DNA from 4 places in the Streptomyces sp. NPDC102441 genome. Region 1 is predicted to be linked to each of the others. Evidence: riboswitches for the same ligand, from Rfam matches in the RefSeq annotation. Region 1 holds a riboswitch; each other region holds the start of a gene.

Region 1 (7,326 bases):
GTCTGGCACTGGCCGCCAAGCTCGGCAGCAGGGCCCGTGCAGCGGGTCTCGACGCCGCGCTCCCCGAGGGCGACGGGGTCGGCTACCGGCTCCTCGCCCTCGCCGTACGGGCCGAACAGGACGGCGCCGACCCGGAAGCCGCCCTGCGGGCCGCCGCCCGCGCCTACCGGGACGCGATCCGGGCGGCGGAGGGGCTCGGGAGCCCCGAGGCCGCTCCGGACAGCGCCGAGGAGTGAACGACAGCCCCGGCACGGCCCCCGCGCCCGACACGGCGCCCGGACTCTTCACCTGGGAGTTCGCCACGGACCTGATACGGGACGGGCCCTCGCGGGCCTGGCCTCCGGGCCGTCACCGGGGCGTGAACTCCACCGGCAGCGTGCGCAGGCCGCGCATGATGAGGCCACCCCTCCACCGCAGGTCGTCAGCGGGCACGGCAAGCTGAAGATCCGGCAGACGACGGAACAGGGTCGCCAGCGCGGTGCGGCCCTCCAGCCGGGCGAGCGGGGCGCCCAGGCAGTAGTGGATGCCGTGCCCGTACCCGAGGTGTTGGTTGTCGCGGCGGGAGAGGTCGAGGGTGTCCGGCTCCTCGAAGCGTGCCGGATCACGGTCAGCCGCAGCGAGTACGACCAACACCGGATCGCCCTCGCGGATCTGCTGCCCGCCGATTTCGAGCGCCTCGGTGGCGTAGCGCCAGGTGGCCATTTCCACCGGGCCGTCGAAGCGCAGCAGCTCCTCGATGCCGGTATCCAGGAGGGCGTCGTCACCCCGGTCGACAGCATCCTGGAAGACGGAGCGCTGCGCGGGGTTGTGAAAGAACGCGTGGGCGCTGTTTCCGATCAAGTTGATGGTGGTTTCGAAACCCGCGAAGAGGATGACGAAGCACATGGCGGCGGCCTCGTTCTCGGTGAGGTGCTCGCCATGGTCGCTTGCCCGGATCAGGTCGGAGATCAGGTCGTCGCCGGGTTTCTCCCTCTTGCGTTGGATCAGTTCGGCGAGATAGTTGCGAATCTTCTTCACCGACCGGGCCACTCCGCCGCGAGGGCCGCCACCGTGCCGGATCATCATCCCTGCCCAGTCCCGGAAGTCGTCCTGGTCCTCGCTCGGGACTCCGAGCAGGTCGCAGATCGCATAGATGGGCAGCGGGAAGGCGAAGTCGTGGATGAGGTCCGCGTTCCCCCGGTCGGCGAAGCCGTCGATGAGGCGGTCCGTCAGCTCCTGCACTCGCGGTGCGAACTCGGCAACGCGGCGCGGGGTGAACGCCTTGGACACGAGCCTGCGCAGCCGGGTGTGATCGGGCGGGTCGATGTTCAGCAGGTGCGTCATGAGGTTGGCGCTGCGCTCCCCGGGGATGCCGGTTCTGCTCTTCCCGTGCGCGTCTTCGGCGTGGTGCGCCGGGTTCTTCGACAGGCGGCTGTCGGCGAGGGTCTGCCGGGCATCCGTGTAGCGGGTCACCAGCCAGGCCTCGACACCGCTGGGCAGGGTGGTGCGGTGCACGGGGCTGTGCTCGCGGAGCGAGGCGTACGCGCGATACGGGTCGGTGGCGAACTCCCAGGTGAAGAGTTCCGGCGACGGGGTGTGGTTCACCTGACGACGGTATCCGGCGGCCGCGGAGCTCCTGCGCTGCGCCTACCGGGACCCGGAGCGATTCCAGGACGGGGACACCCTGGACCTCGCGCGGAGTGACAATCAGCACCTCGGATACGGGCACGGGATCCACTACCGCCCGGGGGCTCCGCCGGACCGGCCGGAGGGGAAGGTGGCGCCGGCGACCCTGCTGAGGCGCCTTCCCGACCTGCGGCTTGCTGTGGAACCTGCCGATTTGCGCCGGCGCGGCGGACTCATCATGCGTGGACTACGCACACTGCCCGTCGAGTTCGGCCCCGGGGATCCGGCCGAGAAAGGTGACAGCCTGTCAACTCTGTGACTTTCACGTGATCTCCGCTGCATCGACTTGTGACACACGTTCGAGTACGGCTAGGTTCACCGTTCGACTCACCCGTCACATGTCAGTCACACGGAAGGCAATCCCATGGGCTCCGCGACCGGCAGACACCGTCGCCCTCGCCAGGCACCCGCCATCGTCGTCGCCGCAGGCGTCACCGGATCGGCCATTGCCATCCCGCTGCTCAGTGCCGGGGGCGCTCAGGCCGCTGACGCGTCGACCTGGGACCGGGTCGCCGAATGCGAGAGCGGCGGCATGTGGAGTGCCGACCTCGGCAACGGCCACTACGGCGGCCTGCAGCTCTCCGAGGACACCTGGTCGGCCTACGGCGGCACGGCGTACGCGCCCCGTGCCGACCTCGCCAGCCGCTCGCAGCAGATCGAGGTCGCGGAGAAGATCCTGGACGACAAGGGCCCCCAGGCGTGGGCCAGCTGCTCGGTGATCTCCGGGCTCGCCCTGGACGAGGGGCTGCCCGGCGTCGACCCGGGCGGCGAGCCGTCGGCGGAGCCCTCGGAAAGCGCGACCCCGTCCGAGACCCCCTCGCCGGAGGCGTCGGACGCGGCGGACACGGCTGAGGGCAAGGACGGCTCGGAGGATGGCTCGGAGGACGGCTCCGACGGCTCCGACGACTCCGACGCGAAGGGCGAGGCCGGCAAGGACGGCGCGGCGGACGAGGGCGACGAGACCGGCACGTCGCCGTCCGCCACTCCGTCCCCCGAGGCCTCCGAGACCTCCGGTGTCCCGGAGGAGGACGGCACGACGGCCGGCAAGCACCGCGGCACGCCGGCCCCCGAGGCGACCACCGGGCCGAATCAGGGCGACGGGCGCGACTCCGGCCGGCACGCCTCGCGCGGCGAATCCGAGGCGCGGCAGGGCGCGGAGGGGACGTACACCGTCCGCGAGGGCGACAACCTCTGGGCGATCGCCGACGCGCAGGGGCTCGTCGGTGGCTGGACCGGCCTCTACGAGGCCAACAAGGGCGAGCTGGGCTCCGACCCGGATCTGATCCTTCCCGGCCAGGTCCTCGACCTCAGGTCGGACGCGAAGGGCGCCAAGGCGGAGACCGCCGGCACCAACTGATCAAAGCGGGAAAACACCCCGAAAACGGGGGCAGTTCAGAGGCCTATGTCCACTTATGCGTAAGTGAGACATGGGTCTCTTTGCTTCAACTGGTGCGCCCGGTGCGCCCGGTCCGTCCATATTGGCTCCGACCTGCGAAAACGACCCTCCACATCGGGCCGTTACGGGCTGATTGGTCGTTATGTCCATCTTTGAATGTGGGGGTTGCGTGTGTTTACGGTCGGAGCCGCTCGCACCGCGGGCACCTTCGACCGTCACGCCGAATCCTGCCGTCGGCCGAAGGGAACGACGCGTAAAGCGCCGTAGGCAGGAGCGGGGGACCCAGGTAAGCGCCGGACCCGGCCGTCGGAAGACGGGTCGAGGTACGGCTAGGGGTGAAGTCGTCCGAGAGTGAGGGCGGCCGGGCAACTCACAGGCCCGAACCCGACAGCTCACCTCGTAGGCGTCGGTGAGGAGAACCATGCTGCTTTCCAGCAAGGGCAAGCACCGTCGCCCGTCCAAGGCCGCCCGTGTCGCCACCCTGGCCGGTGTCACCGGTGCCGCCGTCGTCGTACCGCTGATGGGCGCCACGGGCGCCTCCGCCGCCTCCGTCGACACCTGGGACGCCGTCGCCCAGTGCGAGTCGGGCGGCAACTGGTCCATCAACACCGGCAACGGCTACTACGGCGGGCTGCAGTTCTCGGCGTCCAGCTGGGCTGCCGCCGGCGGTACGCAGTACGCCTCCCGCGCGGACCTGGCCAGCAAGGACCAGCAGATAGCCGCCGCCGAGAAGCTCCTCGACCTGCAGGGCCCGGGCGCCTGGGCCTGCGCCGGTGCCGGCGGGCTGTCGAACGACGGTGTGGACCCGGGTGTCGACACCGGCTCGGAGAAGAACGGCGACACGGCCCCGCAGGCCACGCCGGAGCGCAAGGCCGAGCAGCCCACCACGCGCAGCGAGAAGCGCACGGCCCCCGAGAAGACCGTCACCACCCCGACCGGCAAGAAGGTCGAGAAGGGTGACGGCGAGTACAAGGTGAAGGCCGGGGACACCCTCAGCAAGATCGCTGACACGAAGAAGGTCAAGGGCGGCTGGGAGAAGCTGTTCAAGCTGAACGGCGACATCGTCGACGAAGCCGACCTGATCTTCCCGGGTCAGCAGCTCCACCTGAAGTAGTCGTAAAGCACCGGGGTCCTCCTCCTGCCCCGGAGGCTCCGGCCCGGCGCGCCGACCCCCCGTGCGCCGGGCCGGAGTCGTGTCCGGCCCCGGCGGGTGCAGAGATTTGCCCGTAATGCGGGCTCTTGGGTCCTTTTTCGTCCCGGGAGGCGGGCGGACGGCCGACGGAGCGTGCCGAGCCGGTTAGGCTCGTGGCGCAAGGCCACAGTGACCCTGCACAACCAGTGTCAGATCCCAGAAGGAGATGCCTCGTGCCGTCCATCGACGTCGTCGTAGCCAGGGAAATCCTCGACTCCCGGGGTAACCCCACGGTCGAGGTCGAGGTTGGCCTCGACGACGGCAGCACGGGACGTGCTGCTGTTCCGTCCGGCGCCTCCACCGGCGCGTTCGAGGCCATTGAGCTTCGCGACGGCGACCCCAACCGTTACATGGGCAAGGGCGTCGAGAAGGCCGTCCTCGCCGTGATCGAGCAGATCGGCCCGGAGCTCGTCGGTTACGACGCCACCGAGCAGCGCCTCATCGACCAGGCGATGTTCGACCTGGACGCGACCGAGAACAAGGGCTCCCTCGGCGCCAACGCCATCCTCGGTGTCTCGCTGGCCGTGGCGCACGCCGCGTCCGAGGCGTCCGACCTCCCGCTGTTCCGCTACCTCGGCGGTCCGAACGCGCACCTGCTGCCCGTGCCGATGATGAACATCGTGAACGGCGGCTCGCACGCCGACTCCAACGTGGACATCCAGGAGTTCATGATCGCGCCGATCGGCGCCGAGTCCTTCTCCGAGGCCGTTCGCTGGGGCTCGGAGGTCTACCACACGCTGAAGAAGGTCCTGAAGGAAAAGGGCCTGTCCACCGGTCTCGGTGACGAGGGCGGCTTCGCCCCCGACCTCGAGTCCAACCGTGCCGCCCTCGACCTCATCATCGAGGCCATCGAGAAGGCCGGTTACGTCCCGGGCCGTGACATCGCGGTCGCGATCGACGCCGCCGCGTCCGAGTTCTACAAGGACGGCGTCTACGAGTTCGAGGGCAAGTCCCGCACGGCCGCCGAGATGACCGAGTACTACGAGGAGCTCGTCTCCGCGTACCCGGTGGTCTCCATCGAGGACCCGCTGTACGAGGACGACTGGGCGGGCTGGAAGACGATCACCGAGCGGCTCGGCTCCAAGGTGCAGATCGTCGGCGACGACCTGTTCGTCACCAACCCCGAGCGCCTCTCCCGCGGTATCGAGGAGGGTTCGGCCAACGCCCTGCTCGTCAAGGTCAACCAGATCGGTTCGCTGACCGAGGCCCTGGACGCCGTCGAGCTGGCCCAGCGCAACGGCCTCAAGTGCATGATGTCCCACCGCTCCGGTGAGACCGAGGACGTCACCATCGCCGACCTCGCCGTCGCCGTGAACTGTGGCCAGATCAAGTCCGGTGCCCCGGCCCGCTCGGACCGCGTCGCCAAGTACAACCAGCTGCTGCGCATCGAGGAGATCCTCGACGACGCCGCGGTGTACGCCGGGCGTTCGGCGTTCCCGCGGTTCCGCTACGAGGGCTGACAGCCCGAGTCCGGAGCACCAGCCTCCGTCCGTCCCCGCATCCGGTCCCGTACCGTGTGCGGGGACGGACGTGCGTAACGGGGAGGCGTGAGACATGGCCGGGAAGGAGCGCGACCGGTTCTCCACCACGACCAGGCTGCGGCTGCTCGGTGAGCAGACGGCGGCCCGTGTCTACCGGTCGCAGAGCCGCCGCCAGGCCCGCCGCTCACGGCTCACCGGGCGGGCGGCGTTCCTGGCGCTGATCGTCTGCTCCCTGGTGGTCGCCCTCGCGTATCCCATGCGGCAGTACATCTCCCAGCGCGACCAGATCGCCGACCAGGAGAGGCTCTCGCGGGAGGCGCACGAGCGGACCGAGGAGCTGCGCGACGAGAAGGCGCGGCTCAAGGACGACGCGTACATCCGCCGTCTGGCACGCCAGCACCTCCACTACGTGCTGCCCGGCGAGACCGGCTACACGGTGATCGACCCGGACGCGGCAGAGGTCCGCCAGGGTGATCCGGGTGCGACCGGGCGGCCCTGGCACTCGAACCTCTGGGACGGCGTCGACAGCGCGGACCGCGAGTGATCCCGTACCGGCGCAGGGTCTTCTCCCCGTACCGATTCATACAGTCCGACCGATGACATTCAAGGCAGGCATGGACACGCCCCCTCCGCAGACCGAATCCACCACGCCCACCGCTGCGGACATCGCCGCGTTCGAGCTCCAGCTCGGCCGGCCGCCGCGAGGGCTGCGCGCCATCGCGCACCGCTGCCCGTGCGGCAACCCGGACGTGGTCGAGACGCAGCCCCGTCTGGAGGACGGCACGCCGTTCCCGACGACGTACTACCTGACCTGCCCGCGTGCGGCCTCCGCGATCGGCACGCTGGAGGCCAACGGGGTCATGAAGGAGATGACCGAGCGGCTCACGACGGATCCGGAGCTGGCCGCCGCCTACCGGGCCGCGCACGAGGACTACCTCGCGCGCCGTGACGCCATCGAGGTCCTGGAGGGCTTCCCGAGCGCGGGCGGCATGCCGGACCGGGTGAAGTGCCTGCACGTCCTGGTCGGCCACTCGCTGGCGGCGGGCCCCGGAGTGAACCCGCTGGGCGACGAGGCGATCGCGATGCTGCCGGAGTGGTGGGCGAAGGGGCCGTGCGTCACGCCGTGCGGTTCCGGTGCCGAGCCCGACGCGTCCTGACCCGCCGCACGTACAGACACAGGAGCCCCATGACCCGCGTTGCCGCCATCGACTGCGGTACCAACTCCATCCGCCTGCTCGTCGCGGATGTGGATCCCGCCACCGGGGAGTTCACCGAGCTCGACCGCCGGATGCGGATCGTCCGGCTCGGCCAGGGCGTCGACCGGACCGGCCGGCTGGCCCCCGAGGCGCTGGAGCGCACCTTCGACGCCTGCCGCGAGTACGCGGCCGTGATCGAGGAGCTCGGCGCCGACCGGATCCGGTTCGTCGCCACGTCCGCTTCCCGCGACGCGGAGAACAGCGACACGTTCGTCCGTGGCGTCCTGGACATCGTGGGCGTCGAGCCCGAGGTCATCACCGGTGACCAGGAGGCGCAGTTCTCCTTCGACGGCGCCACCAGGGAACTGGTGGGCGCCGACCATCTGGAGAAGCCGT
Region 2 (7,326 bases), on a different contig from region 1:
TCGTACGCTCCCACCATCGGCGGGCTCGCCAACCACCTCGCCACCCTCCGCACCACTGACGGCTACGAGCGCTTCCTGTCCTGGGGCAAGGGGGTGCTCCAGCAGACGCCGGTCATCGGACCGCCGCTGTACGGGTCGCTGCACGGTGCGAAGAAGGGATTCAAGGACACCTTCGCCCCGCAGGGCATGTTCGAGGACCTGGGCCTCAAGTACGTCGGTCCGGTCGACGGGCACGACACGGCGGCGGTCGAATCCGCACTGAACCGGGCCAAGCGCTTCCACGGCCCGGTTCTGGTGCACTGCATCACCGAGAAGGGCCGTGGCTTTCCGCCCGCGCTGGCCGACGACGCCGACCGCTTCCACACCGTCGGCAGGATGGACCCGCTGACCTGCGAACCGCTCGTCGTACCCGCCGCGCCGTCCTGGACCTCGGTCTTCGGCGACGAGATCGCGGAGATCGGCGCCGAGCGCCCCGATGTCGTCGCGATCACCGCGGCGATGCTGCACCCGGTCGGGCTGACCCGGTTCGCGGCGGAGTTCCCCGACCGGATCTGGGACGTCGGGATCGCCGAGCAGCATGCGACCGTGTCCGCCGCGGGGCTGGCCACCGGAGGCCTGCACCCGGTCGTCGCCGTCTACGCGACCTTTCTCAACCGGGCGTTCGACCAGCTGCTGATGGACGTCGCCCTGCACCGGTGCGGAGTGACCTTCGTCCTGGACCGGGCCGGTGTCACCGGGGCCGACGGCCCCTCGCACAACGGGATGTGGGACATGTCCGTGCTCCAGGTCGTCCCGGGCCTTCGGATCGCGGCCCCGCGCGACGCCGACCGGCTGCGGGAGGAGCTGCGGGAGGCCGTCTGCGTGGACGACGCGCCGACGGTGGTCCGGTTCCCCAAGGAGTCGGTGGGGGAACCGGTCGTGGCCGTCGGGAGGATCGGCGGGATGGACGTCCTGCACCGGGCCCCGGACCCCGACGTCCTGCTGGTGGCCGTCGGGGTGCTCGCCCCGGTCTGTCTGCAGGCCGCCGACCTGCTCGCCGGATCCGGGATCCGCTGTACGGTCGTCGACCCGCGCTGGGTCAAACCGGTCGACGAGCAGCTGCCCGCGCTCGCCGCGCAGCACGAGCTGGTAGCGGTCGTCGAGGACAACAGCAGGTCGGGCGGGGTCGGCTGGGCCGTCGGGCAGGCGCTGCGGGACGCCGGTGTCGACGTACCGCTGCGGACGTTCGGCATCCCCGAACAGTTTCTCGCGCACGCGGGGCGCGGTGAGGTGCTCGCCGAGATCGGGCTCACACCGGTGGAGATCGCCGGAAGCATCAGCGCGGCGCTCGATCGCCGCGCGGCAGCGGGAGAGCGGAACATGCCGAAGGAGAACGGGGCATGAAGGACGAACAGCCGGGCTTCGATCTGACGCGGCTCCTCGCGGAACGAGGCGCCGAACGCTACGAGCTGCACACCCGGCACCTCAACCACCAGCTGCCACGGATGCTCCACACCCTCGGTTTCGACAAGGTCTACGAACGGGCCGAGGGCGCGCACTTCTGGGACGAGGACGGCAACGACTACCTCGACATGCTCGCCGGCTTCGGCGTGATGGGTCTTGGCCGGCACCACCCCGTCGTACGCAAGGCGCTCCACGACGTCCTGGACGCCTCGCTCGCCGACCTCACACGCTTCGACTGCCAGCCGCTGCCCGGGCTGCTGGCCGAGAAGCTGCTGGCGCACAGCCCGCACCTCGACCGGGTGTTCTTCGGCAACAGCGGCACGGAGGCGGTCGAGACCGCGCTGAAGTTCGCCCGCTACGCCACCGGCAAGCCGCGGATCCTCTACTGCGACCACGCGTTCCACGGACTGACGACCGGCTCGCTCTCCGTCAACGGTGAGAAGGGCTTCCGCGACGGGTTCGCGCCCCTGCTGCCCGACACGGCCATCGCGCTCGGCGACCTCGACGCGCTGCGGCGCGAGCTGAAGCGCGGTGATGTGGCCGGGCTGGTCGTGGAGCCGATCCAGGGCAAGGGCGTCCACGCCCCACCGCCCGGCTTCCTGCGGGAGGCACAGGATCTGCTCCACCGGCACAAGGCCGTGCTCATCGCCGACGAGGTGCAGACCGGTCTCGGCAGGACCGGGGACTTCTACGCGTACCAGCACGAGGAGGGTGTCGAACCCGATCTGCTCTGCGTCGCCAAGGCACTCTCCGGCGGGTACGTGCCGGTCGGGGCGACGCTCGGCAAGGACTGGATCTTCAAGCGCGTCTACTCGTCGATGGACCGGGTCCTCGTCCACTCCGCGAGCTTCGGCTCCAACGCCCAGGCCATGGCGGCCGGGCTCGCCGTCCTCGCGGTGATGGAGCAGGAGGAGACCGTCGCGAACGCGCGTCGCACCGGTGATCTGCTGCGCGAGCGGCTCGCCGCGCTCGTCGGCCGCTACGAGCTGCTGCACGAGGTGCGCGGCCGGGGCCTGATGATCGGGATCGAGTTCGGCCGGCCGTCCTCCCTCAAGCTCCGCAGCCGCTGGACGATGCTGCAGGCCGCCCGCAAGGGGCTCTTCGCGCAGATGGTGGTCGTTCCGCTGCTGCAGAAGCACCGCATCCTCACCCAGGTCTCCGGCGATCACCTGGAGGTGATCAAGCTGATTCCGCCGCTGGTCATCGGGGAGCCCGAGGTCGACCGCTTCGTCACCGCCTTCACCGCCGTCATGGACGACGCGCACAGCGGGGGCGGGCTGATGTGGGACTTCGGCAGGACGCTGGTGAAGCAGGCCGTCGCCAACCGCTGAAAAGGTTTTTGCCTCTGAGGCAAATTATTTGCCTCAGAGGAAAGGCCCTGGCCCAATGGGGGTATGAATCCTCCTGACGGAGGGGTGGCCGAGGAGCTCCCGGGGATCGCGCCACGCCTGCGTGACCTTCGGCGTAACCGCGGCCTCACCCTCGAGAGCGCGGCCGGCCGGGCGGGGCTCTCGCCGGCCCACCTCTCCCGGCTCGAAACGGGCCGCAGGCAGCCCTCGCTGCCGATGCTGCTCGGCCTCGCCCGTGTCTACGGTACGACCGTCTCCGAGCTCCTGGGCGAGCTGCCGCCCGAACGTGACGCGATCGTCCGCGGCGGCCCGATCGAGGGCACACCGGGCGGCAGCGGAGGGGGCGGCTGGCTCTACCGGCAGGCGGGCGGAGCGGGCCGCGCCATGCAGGCGCTGCACGTCCGCGTCCCGTACGGCACCGAGGGCGACCTCGTGCGTGTCCACCCCGGAGAGGAGTGGCTGTACGTCCTCGACGGCCGGCTGCGGGTCGTGCTCGGTGAGACCGTGCACGACCTGGACCCGGGTGACAGTGCGCACTTCGACTCGCTCACCCCGCACCGCATCGCGGCGCTCGACACCGGTGGAGCGCGCCTGCTCTTCGTCCACACCCTGCTGCAGAGCCCGGCCGCCGAGCTGTGTCCGGGCAGCGGGATCCACAGGCTCTGATCACGCACACCCCACCGCGCGCACCCTTGCCACCCCGGCCCGAGCGGCCGGAAGAGAGGACTGGCATGTCCGATTCGGAGTACTACGATCCGCTCACCCCGCGCAGGCCGAAGAGCAAGGACACGCAGGAGCGGCGGATGCCCCGTGGCGTCGTGATCCGGCTCTTCGCCTATCTGGTGGCCGGACACGTCGTCGCGGGGTTCCTCTTCCTGCTCTTCACCGTGGCGGGCAAGGGCTGATCCCCGGCGTCACGCGTCCTCGACGAGGCGCTCGCGCAGCCTCGCGCGGGTCTCGTCGCTGATCTTCAGCCCTTCGAGGAGATAGCGGTCCGTGCCGCCCCAGACCTCGTCGATGGTGTCGAAGGCCGCAGCCAGGTACTCGGCTCGGGCGCCGAAGAGCGGATTGAGCAGCCCCATCACCTCGTCGGACATCCCGACCGGCGAGGAGTCGCTGCGTCGCACCTTGTAGCGGCGGTGCGCGTCGTTCGACTTGAGGTAGTCGGCCTCGATCGCCTCCTTCTCGACGCCGACCGCGAGCAGTGAGACCGCGACCGAGAGGCCGGCCCGGTCCTTGCCCGCCGCGCAGTGCATCAACGCCGGCACGCTGTCCTCGGCCAGCGCGTGGAGCACACGGCTGTGTTCGGCGGTGCGGTCCTTGATGATCGAGCGGTACGAGGCGACCATCCTCGCCGTGCCCTTGCCGTCTGCCAGGATCGAGCGCAGCTGCTGGATGTTCCCGTCGCGCACCAGCCGCCAGAACTCCGCGCCGTCCGCCGGGTCGGAGAGAGGAATGCTGACATTCCGGACGCCGGGCAGCTCCACGTCGAGACCGTCGAGCTTGTGGTCGGCCGCGTTACGGAAGTCGAAGACCGTGTGCAGGCCGAGCCCGGAGAGGAAGGCGGCGTCGGCCTCGGTGGCGTGGGCGAGGTGGCCGCTGCGGTAGAGGCGCCCGTACCGCACGGCGCGTCCGTCGATGGTCGGAAGCCCGCCGACGTCGCGGAAGTTGCGGACACCGGTCAGTTCGACGTCCGTCGGCTCAGGGCCGACCGGCGGGACCTCTGGCAGCTGCGTCACAAGGGCTCCTGGAGTGTCGGGCGTCGGCGCCGCTCGCCGACGGGGGCACGCCCGCGACGATACGACATGGCTGCATCGGCCAACCGTCTCGGTCGTCGTGGTCCCGATTTCTTGGATGGAGCGACGGTTCCGCGATGTCCGTATTGGTGTATTTGATGAAACATGCCCTGCTTGTACGGGAGATGGGGGCAGGTGAGTGAGCGGGATCATATCCGTGACGGTGCGTGGTGAAGATGCCAAGGGGTATTCCGGACGCCGTGCGGAAAGCCAAGATCCGTAATCCACGGAGTGTGACGGGAATTCCGCGCGTAAATGAAGCGCTGATTCCGCTTCGGAATCAGCCGCTTGTTCGCGGCATCCCGGCTCGCTTACGGTCACGGTCAATCCGGACGGAACGCCTAATCCTGCCGCTGCCCGGAATCCGCACCGACTCACGTGTGGCAGGAGCGGGGGAACCAGGTAGGCCGCCGGCCGGAGGGATCCGGTACGGCTCGGGGTTAAGTCGCGCACCACGCGGCCGGGCATCTCCAGCCCGAACCCGACAGCTCACCTCGCAGGCGCCGGAGAGGAAATCCTCATGCCCACAAAAGGCAAGCACCGTCGTACGAAGACCGGCCCGATCTCCCGAGGCGTCCTTGCCGCAGGGACCGGTGGCGCCGTTCTCGCCCTCCCGCTGATCGGCGCCACCGGCGCCCACGCGGCAGAGCAGGCCGCGCCCGCAGCCGAGTCCGCCGCCCCGCACAGCGCCCCCGCCTCGGCGGCGAAGAGCGCCCCGAAGACCTACTCGGTGGTCTCCGGCGACTACCTGGCGAAGATCGCGGCGGACAAGAAGGTCAAGGGCGGCTGGCAGAAGCTGTACCAGGACAACCGTGACGTCGTCGGCGAGAACCCGAGCCTGATCGTCCCGGGCATGAAGCTGACCCTCGGCGCCAAGGCGTCCGGCTCCGCCGAGTCCGCCCCCTCCAAGTCCGCCCCGTCGGCGGCGAAGAAGGCCGCCCCGGCCGAGAAGACGGCTGCTCCGGCCGAGGAGACCGCCGCGAAGACCGCCGACTCCGGTGCGTCGGAGAGCGACAGCTCGGGCTGGGCCACCCCGGTCGAGAGCCCCGACGTCACCACGCAGTACCGCGCCTCGGGCGCCAGCTGGTCCAGCGGCTATCACACCGGCTCCGACTTCCAGGCGGCCTCCGGCACCAGCGTCCGGTCCATCGGCCCGGGCACCGTGGTCTCCGCCGGCTGGAGCGGCTCGTACGGCAACGAGGTCGTCATCCAGCACAGCGACGGCATGTACTCCCAGTACGCGCACCTGTCCTCGCTCGAGGTCTCGGCCGGCCAGACCGTCACCGGCGGCCAGCAGATCGGCCTCTCCGGCACCACCGGCAACTCCACCGGCCCGCACCTCCACTTCGAGGTCCGGACCGGCCCGAGCTACGGCTCGGACGTCGACCCGATCGCCTACCTGCGGTCGCACGGCGTCTCCATCTGAGACAACCCCGCCTGAGGGCGGGGGAGAGGGGCGGTGCGCGACTGTGCACCGCCCCTCTCCTTATTCCGGCTTTACCAAAAACTGACCGGGTGGTCTTTCTCACCACCCGTCAACCCCTTATTACGGTCGCGTAGGTCACAATCGAAGGTGCAAGATAAACCCTTGTGGCAGACGATTCGAGAAACAAACAACGAGGCATCATCGGGTCGTACGCAGCGATTGGCGACAGCTTCACCGAGGGCGTCGGCGACCCCGGCCCCGGCGGGACGCTCGTCGGCTGGGCGGACCGGTTCGCCGTCCTCCTCGCGGACCAGCTCCCGGTCCCCGATGCGGTGGTCGGCCCCGCGGACGACCCGCACGGGAATTTCCGTTACGCCAATCTCGCCGTACGCGGACGCCTCCTCGACCAGATAGTCGAGGAACAGGTCCCCCGCGCCAAGCAGCTGGCACCTGATCTGGTGAGCTTCTGCGCCGGCGGCAACGACATACTCCGTCCCGGTTCCGACCCGGACGACGTGGCAGAACGCTTCGAGCGTGCGGTCGCCGAGCTGGCACAGTCGGTCGGCACCGTCATGGTCACCACCGGCTTCGACACCCGTGGCATCCCCGTGCTCAAGCACCTGCGGGGCAAGATCGCCATGTTCACCGCACACGTCCGGTCCATCGCCGACCGCTACGACTGCCCGGTGCTGGACCTGTGGTCCCTGCGGTCCGTGCAGGACAGGCGGGCCTGGGACAACGACCGGCTGCACCTCTCGGCGGAAGGCCACACCCGGGTCGCGCTGCGCGCCGCCCAGGTCCTGGGCCTCGATGTGCCGACCGACCCCGACCAGGTGTGGCCCCCGCAGGCACAGCGCGGGACGCTCGAGGTACGGCGCGACGACATCCAGTGGGCGCGTGAGTATCTCGTCCCGTGGATCGGCCGCCGGCTGCGCGGGGAGTCCTCCGGGGACCACGTCGAGGCCAAGCGCCCCGATCTGCTGCCGCTCTGACCCCGCCGGCCTTTCGTCAGCGGCTGACCTCTCGTCAGCGGCTGACGAAGGGAAGCGGACGCCGGGCCGGACCCGGGGACACGACCCCGTCCGATACGGGCACCCGCATCGGACGGGCGGGTATCCGCTCCAGCACGCCACCCGCGAAGACGTCGTACAACGGCAGTGACTCCAGGTGCACATAGCCGATGTGGCAGTCGCACACATCGAGCGGACAGCCGCGTGGGCCGAGCGAGTCGCGATAGCTGCCGTCGTAGAGATTGCCCAGCTCGGCGCGGACGAAGTGACAGCGGCGCACCGTCCCGTCACCGTCCACCGAG
Region 3 (7,326 bases), on a different contig from region 1:
TCGCGCCCGCCCGCGAGCCGCACCTCGACGTCCGGGCAGACGAACCGGACCATCGCGAGAATGCGCAGGCACCGCTGGGGGGTGAGGTGCCACTCCTTGGCGAGCGGGGTGCCCTCGATCGGAATCAGGAAGTTCACCGGCACGGAGTCCGGGTCCAGCTCGCGCAGCGAGAACACGACGTCCACCAGGTCGGCGTCGGTCTCACCCATCCCCGCGATCAGCCCCGAGCACGCCGAGAGCCCGGCGGCCTGGGCCTGCTGGACGGTGTCCACCCGGTCGGCATAGGTGTGGGTGGTCGTGATCTCCCCGTACGTCCCCTCCGAGGTGTTGAGGTTGTGGTTGTACGCGTCGGCGCCCGCCGACCTCAGCCGGTCGGCCTGGCCCTGTGAGAGCAGGCCGAGGCACGCGCACACCTCGACGTCCTCGTGCTGCCCCTTGATCGCCTCGATGGTCTGCGACACCCGGTCGACATCCCGGTCCGTCGGCCCCCGGCCGCTCGCCACCAGGCAGACGCGCTTCGCGCCGCCGGCCACCCCGGCGGCGGCGGCCTTCGACGCCTCGTCCGGCTTCAGCCAGGTGTACTTGAGGATCCCCGCCGTGGATCCGAGCCGCTGCGAACAGTACGAGCAGTCCTCGGGGCAGAGCCCGGACTTCAGGTTCACCAGATAGTTGAGCTTCACCCGCCGCCCGAACCACTGACGGCGTACCTTTCCGGCCGCGGCCACCACGTCGAGCAGTTCGTCGTCGGAGGTCGCCAGTACGGCGAGCGCTTCGTCGCGGGTCGGCAGTTCGCGCCGCAGCCCCTTGTCCACCAGCGTATTCAGCAGGTCCATGGCGTCGATCCTTACGTACGGCACCGCCTTCGGCCAAGGAGGAACCGGACAGTAGAGCCGGTCGATGCTGTGTGTATTGCCACACCCTGGCCTGTTGCGCACCCGGTTAGGGTCTGTGAGCTGCCTACAAAAGGGACCCGCTCATGTCCTATGCCCCGTTCGACTGGATCGACGACGAGGCCCGGCGCCGTGCCGACGCCGGACTCGTCCGGACGCTGCGCCCCCGGCACGCCGGGACGGAGCTGCTGGACCTGGCGAGCAACGACTACCTGGGTCTGAGCCGGAACCCGGAGGTCACCTCGGCCGCCGCCGAGGCGGCACGGACATGGGGCGCGGGGGCCACCGGCTCGCGGCTCGTCACCGGTTCCACCGCACTGCACGCCGAACTCGAGCGCGAGCTCGCCGACTTCTGCGGGTTCGAAGCCGCCCTGGTCTTCTCGTCCGGTTACGCGGCCAACCTCGCCGCCCTCACGGCGCTCTCCGGACACGACTCGCTGATCGTGTCCGACGCGGGTAACCACGCCTCGATCGTCGACGGCTGCCGGCTCGCCCGGGGCGCCACCGCCGTCGTGCCGCACGCGGACCCCGAGGCAGTGCGGAAGGCGCTCCGCACGCACGACGGACGCGCTCTGGCCGTGACCGACTCCGTGTTCTCGGTGGACGGGGACGCGGCCCCGCTGGCCGGACTGGCCGACGTCTGCCGCGACGCGGGCGCGGCCCTCCTCGTGGACGACGCGCACGGACTGGGGGTCCTGGGCGAGGGCGGGCGCGGCGCGCTCGCGGCCGCCGGCTTGGCGGGTGGCGAGGGGGTCGTGGCCACGCTCACCCTCTCCAAGTCGCTCGGCAGCCAGGGCGGAGCGGTACTCGGCCCCGCCCGGGTCATCCACCATCTGGTCAACACGGCCCGTACGTTCATCTTCGACACGGGTCTCGCTCCGGCGGCCGTCGGCGCGGCACTGGGCGCTCTGCGCCTGCTGCGCCGCGAACCCGCGCGCGCGGCGAGGGCCGGGGCGGTCGCCTTCGAACTGCACGGCCGGCTCACAGCGGCCGGACTGACCGCGGTGCGCCCCGACGCCGCCGTGGTGTCGGTGCGCGCGCCCTCGGCGGAGTCGGCGGTGCGCTGGGCCGCCGACTGCCGCTCGGCGGGGCTCGCGGTGGGCTGTTTCCGGCCGCCGTCGGTGCCTGACGGGATCTCCCGGCTGCGGCTGACCGCCCGGGCCGACCTGACGCAGGATCAGATCACGACCGCCGTGAGCACGGTCCTCACGACGGCGCCGCCGGCCGTCAGCTGACCGGGGCGCCGTGCAGACCGGCGACGAAGGACGTCCACGCCGTCACCGAGAAGCGGAGCGGCGGCAGGCCGGTGTTCTTGGAGTCCCGTACCGCGAGCCGGCCACCGCCGAGCGGCGCGGTCTCCACGCAGTTGTTCATTCCGGTGCTGCGGCTGCTGCGCCGCCACCTGGGTGCGGGCTGTGCGAAACGGTCGGACATCGTGCCCCCCTCGGGCAGTCTGAAGGTTCCGCCTGATCGCCGCGGCCTAGTGCGGCGATCAGGTCCAGCGAACGCTCCGGCGACAGCGCGTGAGCCTGCATCGTGCGGAAGGCCGAGCTGTACGCCTCAAGGTCTTCTCTCCGCTCCAGATAGAGACTACTCGTCAAGTGGTCAAGAACGACCACATCCAGATCAGAAGTGTTCGGAAAGGAGAAGATAACGAAAGGTCCGGTGAGGCCGATATAGCTCCCGGCCTCGAACGGCAGTAACTGGAGCGTCACGTGCGGCAGTTGTGCGGCCTGCGCCAGATGGCGCAGCTGCGCCTCCATGACCTGGGTGCCACCGACCCCACGCCGCAGTACGGCCTCGTCGAGTACGGCGCTGAGCCGCAGCGGCCGGGGCGCGTGGAGAACGCTCTGGCGGGCGAGTCTGACCTCCACCAGGGAGTCGAGCTGTGCGGGCGGCAGCCCGTCCAGCGAGGACCGGGTCACCGCTCGCGCGTAGTCGGCGGTCTGCAGCAGGCCCGGGACCACCGAGGTCTCGAGCGTGCGTGCGGCGTCGGCCTGGGACTCCAGGCTGATGAAGTCGCGGTACTGGGGCGGAATGAGTCCGCGATAGGCATGCCACCAGCCGCTCCCGCCTCCGCCGGCCGACCCGGCGAGCGTCTGGAGCAGGGAACGTAACTGCCGGTCGTCCACGCCGTAGGCATCCAGGAGCCGAGTCACGTCACGGGGTGTCACCCCGCTGGCCCCCGTCTCGATCCGGCTCACCTTCGACTGGTGCCAGCCCAGCATCCCGGCGGCGTCCCGGCTCGTGAGTCCCGAGGTGTGACGCAGGCTGCGCAGTTCCTCGCCGAGCTTGCGACGGCGTACCGCAGGTCCGTTGCGCATCGCGGCCTCCTCCCGTTCGTACGGAGAGCCGCCCCGGGCGGGTCCGGCTCGGAAAGGGGCCAGTGTTACGCCCGTGCACGGCTCAGGGCGCAGAGTTCACCGTAATGAGCGACAGATATATGCACATCCTGGTGGATCGCCGTCATCCGGGGTGCCATCGGTGGCAGTCTGGCGCGAAGCACAATCCAGGCCGGCCACGGGGCGGTCGGGGCAGGAAAGGGACGGCGTCGCCATGGCAGACCATCAGGAAGCAACCGTCACTCTGCCGAGCGATCCGGCCTCGGTCTCCACGGCCCGGAGATATGTGGCCGGGGTGCTCGCCGAATGGGGCCTCGCCGAGGACGGGGACACCGCCGACACCATCCGGCTGATCGTCTCGGAACTCGCCACCAACGCCGTGCAGCACACCTTCGGGCAGTCACCCACCTTCACCGTGGACCTCCGTCTCGACCGGGACGTGGAGTTCTATCTCGGCGTGACGGACAGTCATCCCCGCTGGCCCCAGCGGCTGCCCGCCGCGGTCCGCCAGGACAACGGCCGCGGCATGGTGATCATCCGGGCCCTGACGAAGGAGCACGGCGGCCGGCTCAGCGTCAGCCCCACCCCGGACGGGGGCAAGACCGTGTCGATCGCTCTTCCCTGGCCGGTTCCCGCGCAGGCCTGACACCGTCGGGCGGGCCGCCCGCGCAGAACATGGCCGCCCGCGCAGAACATGGCCGCCCGCGAGGGGCAGGGCCGCCCTCAGACGGCCGAGGCCCGGCCGAAGCCGCTGCGCAGCAGTGCCATCAGCGTCGTCGCCGCAGCGGTGTTTCTGTCTCCTCGGTGCGCCACGGAGATCGTCCGCCGGAAGGCCGCGGGTTCCAGGCGCCGGACGGCGAGCGGCGCCGGGGACATCGCGGCCACCATCTCCGGAACCACGGCGACGCCGATGCCCGCGCTGACCAGGGCGCAGACCAGTGCGTAACCGGGAGACTCGCACACCACCGCGGGGGTGGCGCCCGCTTCGGCCAGCGCACGCTCCACTCCGCGCCGAGGAGGGTGACCGGGCGCGCTGCTGATCAGCGGGCGGCCCGCGAGCTCGGCCACAGGCAGCGGGCCGCTGCCCTCGGCCAGCATCTGGCCGAGTGCGGTGACCAGCACCAGTTCCTCGACGAGCAGCGGCTCGGCGGACACCCCCGCCGGCAGGGGGTCGGCGGTCGCAGGCTCGTACGCGTGGGTCAGCGCCAGGTCCACATCGCCCGCCGCCACGGCGGCGACCCCGGCGGGCGGCTCGTAGTCCGTGACGGCCAGCTCCACGTCGGGGTGGGCACGCCGGAAGGCGGTGAGCACCGGCGGCAGCAGGTGGATCCCCGCCGTCACGAACGTGCCCACCCGTAGCCGCCCGCCCGACAGCCCCGCGAGCCCGGACAGCTCGTGCCGTGCCCGGTCCATCTCGTCCAGCACGCGTCTGGCCCGCCCCGCCAGCAGCTCACCGGCGGCGGTCAGCCGTGCCCCGCGGTGGTGGCGGACCAGGAGGGCGGTTCCGGCTTCCCTCTCCAGCTTGGCCAGCTGCTGCGAGAGCGCGGGCGCGGTGTAACCCAGCCGCGCCGCGGCGCGTGTGATGGATCCGGCCTCGGACACCGCCACCAGCGCGGCCAGCCGTGTCGGGTCGAACATTAAGCGTTCCTTTTGGCAGACCCAGAAGATTGCAAGTACATGCTAAGGGCCCCGGTCGGTCAGGGTGGACCCATGGACGCACAACTGCTCGCCTTCGTCGCCGTGGCCGCGGGAATGGTGGCGCTTCCCGGCGCCGACTTCACCGTGGTCGTCCGTAACGCGCTCGCATCCCGGCGGTCCGGGCTCGCCACCGCGGTGGGGGTGGCCGGAGGGCTCGTGGTGCACACCGCGCTGGCCGCCGCCGGGCTCGCCGCCGTGCTCGTGACGGTGCCCGCACTGTTCCGCACCGTTCAACTGCTCGGTGGCGCGTACGTGCTCTACCTCGGGCTGAGCGGCCTGTACGCGATGCGGCGACGGGGCACGGCTTGGGCCGGGGCCGATACCGAAGAGGACGAGGACAGGGCGCCGGGACCGGGGAGGTCTCTGCGCCAGGGCTTCCTGACCAACGCCCTCAATCCGAAGGCCCCGGTGCTCTTCCTCAGTCTGTTGCCCCAGTTCGTTCCCGAGGGCAGTCCGCCCCTGCCCAGGACGCTGCTGCTGGCCTCGGTGGTCGTCGTCCTCGCGCTCGTCTGGTTCCCGGCCGTCGCCCTGCTGGTGGACCGTATGGGGCGGTGGCTGCGCCGGCCGCGTGCCACCCGTGTGATCGAGGGTGGCAGCGGCACGGCGCTCACCGCGCTGGGACTCGTGCTGGTGGCGGGCCCCCTGCTGCACTGAACCGCGAGGGGAGGAGTGTCAGCGGACCCTCCCGTACCAGGCGCTTCCGGACCAGATCTTCTCCAGCCGCACCACGGCACCGGTCTTCGGCGAGTGCCAGATCTTCCCGCTGCCGGCGTAGATACCGACGTGGTACACACTGCGGCCGGCGTGGAAAAAGACCAGGTCGCCGCGTTTCCGCTGCGACCTGGAGATATGGCGGGTCTTGTTGTACTGCTGTTGAGCCGTGCGGGGTAGTTTCTTGCCCGCTTTCTTGAACGAGTAGAGCGTGAGCCCGGAGCAGTCGAACCGATGGGGGCCCGTGGCGCCCCATCTGTAGGGCGCGCCCTTCTTCGAGGCAGCGATCTTGAGCGCCTGCGTGGAGTGGGCGGCTGCCTCGGCGTCGTTCACGAAACCGGGAGCCATCATGGTGGTGCCTACGGCAAATGTCAGAACCGAGGCCGTACCGGCCCGGGCGAACAGAGACGGGACATGAACCTGCGCAGTCATGCGCAACCCTTCGTCAGCCGCCTGTGAAGGATGACCTGTCGGGTTCGGGCTGGCGAAGTTGCCCGGCCGCGCGAAGCGGCTTCACCCCGAGGGCCGTCCGGATCTCCGGTCGGCCCGTTGCGCTCGGGTCCTCCACTCCTGCCGATCCACTTCTGTCGACCAGGCATCCGGACGGCGGCAGGACTCGGCGTCCGCCCGGACCGCCCCGCCGCGGTGGCGGGGGCTTGTCGTCCCAGGGATCTTTACTCACGCGCCGCCGGATTTCCTTGTGAAAGTGGTGATATGTGAGAGTCGTCACGACTGATCCGATCGGGTGGACGCGGCCGGTCCGGAGCCGCGACGGCTGTGCGGGACCAGCCGCGCACCAGGGGCGGAACGATGGATGTCGCTCAGTGTCCGCGCTTGTCGCGCAAGTTGGGCCGTCCCTCGGGCGGGGGAGCGTCTACGCCGATCGAGCGAGGGAAACTCATCGGCCGGCCGGGCGTGTCGAAAAGACGCACCGAAAAGCCGGTCCTGTGGTCGAGTCGGGCGGCGAAGCGCTCAACTCGATGACCCGGGAGGGACGGCGACCCGTCCGGCGCGACGCTCGCCGTCCAGTAGCCGCAGTGCCCTGGCCAGGGTGTGCGCGTGGATCTGCGACTCACCCCGCTCGTGCATCAGCACGAGGGCGTCGCGAAGGGCGGTGGCCCGGGACGCGAGGGCCTGTGCCGCGCGGAGCGCTCCGTACGTGTCGCTGCCACGGGCGGGGTTGATGCGGCCGATCTGGTCCAGCACCTCCAGGTAGCAGTCGATGAACTCGGACTCGGCGCGGGTCAGGGCGGGAAGCGGCGGGAACTGGGGTGAGAGCATCGGGTGTTCACCTCGAGGGACGCGGCGGCTGGGACGGCGTGCGGTTCTCCATGACGTGGTCCACCAGTCCGAACGCCAGGGCGGCCGGGGCGTCGAGGATGGTGTCCCGTTCGAGGGCGGCGCTGATCTCCTGTGTGGAACGCCCGGTGTGCCGGGCCAGCATGGCCGTGAGCGTCTCGCGCTCCCGCATCAACTCACGGGCCTGGATCTCGAGATCGGAGGGCTGACCCTGCACCGGCTCGTCCAGGGAGGGTTGCTGAATGACTACCCGGGCGCCCGGCAGTGCATGTCGGCGTCCGGGTGCGCCGGCCGCGAGCAGCACCGCGGCGCCGGCACCCGCCTGGCCCAGGCAGAAGGTCTCCACCTCGCAGGCGAGGTAGTGCATGGTGTCGTAGATCGCCGTC
Region 4 (7,326 bases), on a different contig from region 1:
AGTTCTGCCGGGCGAGTCCGGGCCAGGCGTCGCAGAGCACGGCCGTGGCCTGGGTCCGGCGCAGCGCCAGTTCGTTACGGAAGTCGAGCTGCAGGATCCGCGGGTCGTCGTACTCGTGCTGGAGCTCGTGCAGCAGGTGCTGAGACTGGTTGAGCAGTGACTGGATCTTGGCCGAGGTGCCGCGCATGGCCGACCGCGCTGCCGCGTCGACGCGTCCGCGTTCCTCCAGGACCGCCGTACGCGCGGCCTGTACGGCCTCGGTCAGCAGACGTGCGGCGTCACCCTCGATCCCGGCGGCCTCCCGCAGCCCGGGAACGGGCGCGGCCCGGTGGGAGAGTGCGGTGGCCGCGGCGGGTATCCGCTTCCGGGCCAGCTGGCGGATCTCCTCGGTGAGGGCGAGGGTGCGTGCTTCGGCCGCCTTGGCCTGCCGCTCGGTCAGTTCCGCGTGCGCCGAGGCGCCGTACGCTCCCAGCCTGGCCTGATGCATACGTACGGCCGACCATATCGCCACACCGACGGCGATCAGGGCCACGATCCATGCAAACACGGCGTCACCGCGTCTCTGTTGTCGGGGACGGTCGACAGCCCGCGCCGGTGCGGGACGTCCGGATGTCGCACCTGCGGGCCGTCACGCCGGCTCTCCGGCGGCAGCGTCGGTCTCCTGGGCGACGGTGGCCACGTCGGCCATCACCTGCAAAACACCAGGGAGTTCGGAACCGTCCAGGTGTCGGTACTCGCTCCCGATGGTCACCACGAGCCGCTCGGGCAGGCCGAGCGCCGGGTACCGGCCCTCGGCGATCACCCGGCGGGCCGCCTCGACGGCGGGCACACCGGCCGCGTGGAGGGCGTGGGCGCGGTCGCGTACGTACGCGAGGTAGACCATGTGACTCCGCACTCCGGCGGGGCCGAGCACCGGTCCGTGCCCTGGGACGATCACCTCGGCACCGGTTGCCAGGACGCGTTCGCAGGCGTCGATCACATTGCTCAGCGGCCCCACCCAGTGCACCGGATGGTCCCCGGGCTGCTGCGCGGTGGACGAGAAGATGACATCTCCGCTGAACACCGTGCGCTGCGCGGGCAGATACACGATCAGGTCACCCGCCGTGTGCGCGGGCGGCAGGGAGGACACCTGGACCGTGTACTCCCCCAGGGTCAGTTCGAGCTCGCCGGTGAAGTAGGTCGTCGGCCGTACCGTCTCGGTGGCCGACCAGTCGAAGACTCCGAAGTGACGGCCGAGGTACGCGCCTAGAGGTGTGGACGGATCACTTCCGGCCACCAGGGCGTGCTGCTGCGGCGGTGTGGGGTCGTAGTGGATGTGCTCCCGGGCCTCGCGGGTCGCGATGATCTCCGCGTCCGGAAGCACTCCGGCACCCCAGAAGTGGTCCCCGTTGGCATGGGTGACGATCACGCGGTCGATGTCCACGCCGTCGGGCAGCCGCTTCTGGCTCTCCACCAGGAACTGGCCCGCCAGCATCGTGTCGTACGGGGTGTCGATCCACAGCGCCCCGCGCGGCGACACGAGAAGGCCGCAGTTGGCCAGGCCCCAGCCCCGCTTCGGCGGCAGCCAGGCGTACAGGCCCCTGCCGAGGTCAACGACGTCCCCACCCGTGATCGACATGGGCTGATTATGCCGACCGGGATCCGGGCGCGCGTTCGAACTCGGCCAACATGCGGACCCGATGGCGCAAAATCACCCCTCACCGAGGCCTCTCACCACCGACCGGTGACCGTCCGGGGTCGCCCCGGAGGGTCATCACGGGGGATTTTCCGCCTGATGCGCGGGATGTCGGCCACCGAGTCCCCGCCGCGCGACGGATACCCACACGGCCACCACAGAACCGGATGGGGTCGACTACCCACCGAGCATGGCCGAAAACCGATGCTCCTTGGATTACGGAGGCGTGAACACTTTGCTTGTTCTTGCTCGAATACCCCATCCAACATGCAGAATTGAACACGTGGGCGTCGTTTTCATCCATCCCCTTCCCACCAGATACGCCTAGCAGCGGAAGCGGAGTGCGGACCTGTCGCATGTCGAGACCGAGACAGCCGGCCAGCCCGAGTGCTGGCGCCGCGCCGCGGACGTCGCCGCCGACCGGAAGACGGCCCTGCCCGGCACCGGCGAGCGCATCGCCGTCGTCGGCTGCGGAACGTCGTATTACATGGCCCAGGCCTACGCCTCGCTCCGCGAGGACTCGGGGCAGGGCGAGCCGGACGCGTACGCCGCCTCGGAGTTCCCCTTCGGGCGCACCTACGACCGGGTCGTCGCACTGACACGGTCGGGAACGACCACGGAGGTGCTCGGCCTGCTGTCCCGGTTGCGGGGCACCACCCGGACCGTCGCCGTGACCGCCGACCCGCGCACCCCGGTGATGGCACGGCCGACGACGTGGTCGTCCTCGACTTCGCCGACGAGCGGTCCGTCATCCGGACGATGTTCACGACCACCGCGCTGACGCCGTTCCGCGCCCGTCTCGGGCTGCACACCGAGGACGTCGTACGGGACGCGGAGACCGCGCTGGCGGAGCCGCTGCCCGAAGGGCTCGTCGGCTGCACCCGGTTCAGCTTCCTGGGGCGCGGGTGGACGGTCGGGCCGGCCAACGAGGCGGCACTCAAGATGAAGGAGGCGTCCCTGTCCTGGACGGAGTCGTATCCGGCCATGGAATACCGCCACGGCCCCATCAGTATCGCCTCGGCCGGAACGGCGACCTGGATGTTCGGCTCCGCCCCGGAAGGGCTGCGGGAACAGGTGCTGGCGACCGGGGCGCGCTGGGTGGAGCGGACTGGACCCGCCGGCCGACCTGGTCCGGGTCCAGCGGCTGGCGATCGCCCGCGCGGTGGCCCGTGACCTCGACCCCGACCTGCCGCGCCATCTGACCCGGTCGGTCGTGCTCGGCACGGCCGCAGGAGCCTGAAGCGTCACGGCATACCGCGCACCGGGCCGAGGACCGGCCCGGTGCGCAGCGGTGACCTTGGAGGTCAGGCCTCTTCGAAGTAGGCGTCCAGCGCCTCGTCGAGCTCCGCCGTCCATGTCTTCAGGTCGCTCCGGGCCCCGGCCTCGACCTCGGCGTTGAACCACCGGCGGCTCGACAGATGGACCGTCACGGTGAACCTGCGTCCGAAGCGCCCGGTCTTGGTCTCGACGGCGCCGATCTCGGTCCAGTCGAACTCCGCCTCCTGGTCGTCGAGCCGGAAGCGGACGCCATCGGCGTCCACCCTGATGGATCCACGCCGGTCGCTGACCTCGAAGACGGGGCCGCTCTCGCCATCGGCGTCCCCGGGCACGGCATCGGCCTCCTCGGCCTCCGGGGCGTCCCCGTCCGCCGGGGCCGCGTCGTCCTGCCCGGCGGCATCGTCGGCTTCGGCTGCCGCCCCGTCGTCTTCGGCCGCCGCATCGCCGGCCGCCGCGGATTCGTCCACGACCGCCTCCGTGTCGGCCGCGTCCACGGCCCCGGCCTCCTGGGTCTCCCGGGCCTCTCCGGGCTCCTGGGGAGCCGCCTTCTCCGCTTCCTCCTCCGCCTCCGTCCGCGCGGGGACAGGGGCCGTCAGGCCGGGGATGTACGCCGGGTCTGTCCCCGCGGCGAACTCGGGCTTGTTGTTCGAATCTATGCGCTGCTCCACGGCGGGCAGTATGGACGACGAACCTGTACGAGACCAGTCACCGGGACTTCTCCCGGCCTGTCGGCGGCCGTGACGCCGCCGAGCGGGGCCTCCGGACGCGTGCCGCCGTGCCGTGCCGTGCCGTGCCGTGCCGTGCCGTGCCGTGCCGTGCCGGAAAACGGACGACGGGTGGTGCGGGTTCCGCCGAACCCGCACCACCCGTCACTTCTGTCCGTCTGTCACACGCCCGTGCGTCAGCGGTTCCGCCTCGGCAAGGCTCAGTAGGCCCCGAAGACGTTGTCGATGGAGCCGTACTTGTCCGCCGCGTAGTTGCACGCGGCCGTGATGTTGGCGACCGGGTCGTAGCTGTCGGTCGATGTGCCGTCCACGTGGTAGGCCTGGAAGGTCGGGTCGATGACCTGCAGCAGACCCTTGGACGGGACGCCGTTGATCGCGTTGATGTCCCAGTCGTTGATGGCCTGGGGGTTGCCCGCGGACTCGCGGATGATGTTGCGGTGGATGCCCTCGTAGCTGCCGGGGATGCCGTGCTCGGCCATGACGGCGAGCGACTCCTTGATCCAGCCGTCGAGGTCGTTCGTGTACGAGACCGACTCGGCGGCAGGAGCGGCCTCGGCGGCGGGCGCACCCTCTGCGGCGATGGAGGTGCTCGTGCGCTCCGAACGGTCGGCGCGGTCACCGCTCTTCTCGGCACGGTCGGACGAAGCGGAGGCCTTGTCCGCCGACTTGCTCTCGGCCTTGTCCGCCGACTTGTTCTCGGCCTTGCCACCAATGGTCAGCTTCAGGCCGGGGTGAATCAGGTCGGGGTTTCCGCCGACAACCTTCTGGTTGCCCTCGTACAGGGCCTTCCAGCCACCGTTCACGGAATGCTCGCGTGCGATCTTCGCGAGTGTGTCACCCAAGATCACGGAATAGGTGGCGGACTCGGACTTCTGCGCGGCAATTCCCTTGCCGGTCGCGGCAGTCGACGTCGCGGCCTTTTCGACGGCGGCCGGCTGGGCCGGGGCCGCGAAGGCGCTCGTCGCGCCGATCACGGGGAGGGCCAGAGCGGCTCCGCCCGTGGTCACGGCGATGATGCCGCGAGTCAGTGAACTGGTCCTGGAACGACGGTGCTTACCGTTTTCGGGCATGCTGAATTCCTCTCCGTCGCCTGCGAAGTGAGCTGTCGGGTTCGAGCTGGAGATGCCCGGCCGCATACGAATGCGACTTCACCCCGAGCCGCTCCGGAAACCGGGTCGGCGCTTACTTGGGTCCCCCGCTCCTGCCGTACGAGAAGTGGTCGGGTAACCGGGCGGCGGCAGGATTCGGCGTTCCGCCCGGAGTGATGGTGACCGTAGGCGAGAAATAGGGAAAGGAACAAGCCTGGCGCGATGATCACAATTCATTCGCAAGATCAATTCTCGTGAATTCATGTAATCCACCGCACATCACGTCACCCATTTCTCTTGGCACAGAAGGGAACCGACTGCCGCGTCCCCGCGTCCGCAAGGCATAAGGTGACCCTGGTCACGGAGTCCGATTCGGGCGATTTGCGCCTGAGCGAAGCCCCCAGGTCACACGAAATGGCCTTTTATGGATTACGGGATTAATTTCAAAAAATATCTCAAAACGGGCATACGGCTCACAGCCGATACCCAGGGGCATACCGGGAGTGTCCGCGTGGAACCGATCCGTCCATGACTCGAAGTCCTCGCACCCCGGCCCCCCGGATCACCGTCCTGCCCGTCCAGCCCGGGGACCCGCCCTTCCGCATCGTGGAGATCGACGGAGAGGTGATCGGAAGCGCGACCGGCATGACGGATGTGCTGATCGCCGCCGCCGCGGCCGACATTCCGGTCCATGACCTCGAGGACCCGGCCACCGTCCGCTGGGTGGGTGGCGGCAAGCTCAGCTGGAAGCCGCACTGAGCGGTTACGTACTGTGTGGCAGATGCAGACCTACACCATCGGGCAGGCGGCCCGTCTCCTCGGCGTGAGCCCCGACACCGCACGCCGCTGGGCGGACGCCGGCCGGGTCGCCACCCATCGCGACGGGAGCGGGCGCCGCCTCATCGACGGCCGTGATCTGGCCGCGTTCTCGATCGAGGTCGGCCAGGCTTCCCCCGTCGACGAGGAGGCCCCCTACACCTCGGCGCGTAACGCCTTTCCCGGCATCGTCACCGCGGTGAAGCTCGGTGACGTGGCGGCCCAGGTCGAGATCCAGGCGGGCCCGCACCGGCTCGTCTCACTGCTGACCCGGGAAGCCGTGGAGGAGCTGGGGCTGGAGGTCGGCATGCAGGCCACGGCCCGCGTGAAGTCGACCAGCGTGCACATCGACCGCATCTGACACGGCGACTGGGCCTGTCAGTCCATCAGTCCGGCGGCGACGGTGGCCCCCAGTTCCCAGCACGCCTCGGTGTCGGCCTTGCCCGGCTCACCGGTGACGGTCACGGCGTCGGCCGTACGACGCCATCCGAGGCCCGTCGTGATCGTCTCGATGCCCCGCACCGCGCCGGTGACGTCGTTGCCGCCGTGCACGTAGTAGCCGAAGGGCCGGCCCTTCGTCCCGTCCAGGCACGGGTAGTAGACCTGGTCGAAGAAGTGCTTCAGGGCCCCGGACATGTACCCGAGGTTCGCCGGGGTGCCGAGGAGATAGCCGTCGGCCGCGAGCACATCGGACGCCGTGGCGGAGAGCGCCGCCCGCCGCACGACCCGGACGCCTTCGATGTCTTGAGCCGTCGCACCGGAGACCACCGCTTCGAACAGTGCCTGGCAGTTGGGCGAGGGCGTGTGATGCACGATCAGCAGAGTGGCCACGCCCCAGAACCTACCCGCTCACCGAACCCCGCGCCCTGCCCCGGAGCGCGGAGCCGTGGGGCGCGGACACCGCCTCAGCCGGCGGCCCGGAAGCCACGCAGGCGGAGACTGTTACCGACGACGAAGACCGACGAGAACGCCATGGCCGCGCCGGCGATCATGGGGTTGAGCAGGCCGGCCGCCGCGAGCGGGAGGGCCGCCACGTTGTAGGCGAAGGCCCAGAACAGATTCGATCGGATCGTGCCCAGCGTCCTGCGGGAGAGCCGGATCGCGTCGGCGGCCACCCGCAGGTCCCCGCGTACGAGAGTCAGGTCGCCCGCCTCGATGGCGGCGTCCGTACCCGTCCCCATGGACAGGCCCAGGTCCGCCTGGGCGAGCGCGGCCGCGTCGTTGACCCCGTCGCCGACCATGGCGACGGTACGTCCCTCCGCCTGGAGCCTCCTGACGACCTCGGCCTTGTCCTGCGGCATCACCTCGGCGATGACCTCGTCGATACCGACCTCGGCCGCGACGGAAGCGGCGACAGCCTTGTTGTCGCCGGTCAGCAGAACGGGTGTCAGTCCGAGGGAACGCAGTCGCCTGACAGCTTCGGCGCTGGTGTCCTTGACCGCGTCGGCGACCTCCAGAACCGCACGGGCCTCGCCGTCCCAGGCCACCGCGATCACGGTCCGCCCGTCCTTCTCGGCAAGGTTCTTCGCGTTCCTGAGCTCTTCCGGAAGCTCGATGGACCAGTCGGCCAGCAGCTTCTCCCGGCCGACTAGGACCGCGTGGCCCTCGACGACGCCCTGGACACCGAGGCCGGGGACGTTGACGAAGTCCTCGGGGGTCGGCAGCGCGCCCACCGCCGCGGCCGCGCCGTCGGCCACGGCGCGGGCGATCGGGTGCTCGGAGGAGTGCTCCAGTGAGCCCGCGA

What was found. A riboswitch is a leader RNA that binds a small molecule or an ion and turns the genes downstream of it on or off. The one in region 1 is predicted to bind cyclic di-AMP.
Region 2: it holds a riboswitch for cyclic di-AMP, as region 1 does, so the genes downstream of both, ACIREO_RS08340 (peptidoglycan DD-metalloendopeptidase family protein) here and ACIREO_RS30205 (transglycosylase family protein) in region 1, are expected to answer to the same signal.
Region 3: it holds a riboswitch for cyclic di-AMP, as region 1 does, so the genes downstream of both, ACIREO_RS27500 (C40 family peptidase) here and ACIREO_RS30205 (transglycosylase family protein) in region 1, are expected to answer to the same signal.
Region 4: it holds a riboswitch for cyclic di-AMP, as region 1 does, so the genes downstream of both, ACIREO_RS19930 (transglycosylase SLT domain-containing protein) here and ACIREO_RS30205 (transglycosylase family protein) in region 1, are expected to answer to the same signal.

Annotation. Positions count from the first base shown of each region.
Region 1 is NZ_JBIWKH010000015.1:171,865-179,190, forward strand. It holds gene ACIREO_RS30185 (nucleoside triphosphate pyrophosphohydrolase) at 1-236, shown strand, start outside; gene ACIREO_RS30190 (cytochrome P450) at 349-1,584, opposite strand; partial or broken gene ACIREO_RS30195 (cytochrome P450) at 1,613-1,924, shown strand; gene ACIREO_RS30200 (transglycosylase family protein) at 2,030-3,022, shown strand; cyclic di-AMP (ydaO/yuaA leader) riboswitch at 3,311-3,482, shown strand; gene ACIREO_RS30205 (transglycosylase family protein) at 3,483-4,175, shown strand; gene eno (phosphopyruvate hydratase) at 4,427-5,713, shown strand; gene ACIREO_RS30215 (septum formation initiator family protein) at 5,808-6,278, shown strand; gene ACIREO_RS30220 (DUF501 domain-containing protein) at 6,349-6,891, shown strand; gene ACIREO_RS30225 (exopolyphosphatase) at 6,921-7,326, shown strand, end outside.
Region 2 is NZ_JBIWKH010000003.1:461,343-468,668, reverse strand. It holds gene dxs (1-deoxy-D-xylulose-5-phosphate synthase) at 1-1,383, shown strand, start outside; gene ACIREO_RS08360 (aspartate aminotransferase family protein) at 1,380-2,774, shown strand; gene ACIREO_RS08355 (helix-turn-helix domain-containing protein) at 2,838-3,458, shown strand; gene ACIREO_RS08350 (DUF6126 family protein) at 3,524-3,697, shown strand; gene ACIREO_RS08345 (tyrosine-protein phosphatase) at 3,707-4,531, opposite strand; cyclic di-AMP (ydaO/yuaA leader) riboswitch at 4,946-5,104, shown strand; gene ACIREO_RS08340 (peptidoglycan DD-metalloendopeptidase family protein) at 5,109-6,014, shown strand; gene ACIREO_RS08335 (SGNH/GDSL hydrolase family protein) at 6,179-7,006, shown strand; gene ACIREO_RS08330 (STM4011 family radical SAM protein) at 7,041-7,326, opposite strand, start outside.
Region 3 is NZ_JBIWKH010000013.1:207,071-214,396, reverse strand. It holds gene bioB (biotin synthase BioB) at 1-833, opposite strand, end outside; gene ACIREO_RS27530 (8-amino-7-oxononanoate synthase) at 977-2,125, shown strand; gene ACIREO_RS27525 (DUF397 domain-containing protein) at 2,118-2,324, opposite strand; gene ACIREO_RS27520 (helix-turn-helix domain-containing protein) at 2,261-3,214, opposite strand; gene ACIREO_RS27515 (ATP-binding protein) at 3,447-3,878, shown strand; gene ACIREO_RS27510 (LysR family transcriptional regulator) at 3,956-4,870, opposite strand; gene ACIREO_RS27505 (LysE family translocator) at 4,943-5,584, shown strand; gene ACIREO_RS27500 (C40 family peptidase) at 5,603-6,073, opposite strand; cyclic di-AMP (ydaO/yuaA leader) riboswitch at 6,077-6,249, opposite strand; gene ACIREO_RS27495 (hypothetical protein) at 6,614-6,922, opposite strand; gene ACIREO_RS27490 (ATP-dependent Clp protease proteolytic subunit) at 6,930-7,326, opposite strand, start outside.
Region 4 is NZ_JBIWKH010000008.1:330,731-338,056, reverse strand. It holds gene ACIREO_RS19950 (ATP-binding protein) at 1-547, opposite strand, end outside; gene ACIREO_RS19945 (MBL fold metallo-hydrolase) at 629-1,618, opposite strand; partial or broken gene ACIREO_RS19940 (SIS domain-containing protein) at 2,025-2,915, shown strand; gene ACIREO_RS19935 (hypothetical protein) at 2,980-3,621, opposite strand; gene ACIREO_RS19930 (transglycosylase SLT domain-containing protein) at 3,879-4,748, opposite strand; cyclic di-AMP (ydaO/yuaA leader) riboswitch at 4,753-4,938, opposite strand; gene ACIREO_RS19925 (hypothetical protein) at 5,295-5,525, shown strand; gene ACIREO_RS19920 (molybdopterin-binding protein) at 5,548-5,943, shown strand; gene ACIREO_RS19915 (flavodoxin family protein) at 5,961-6,413, opposite strand; gene ACIREO_RS19910 (heavy metal translocating P-type ATPase) at 6,488-7,326, opposite strand, start outside.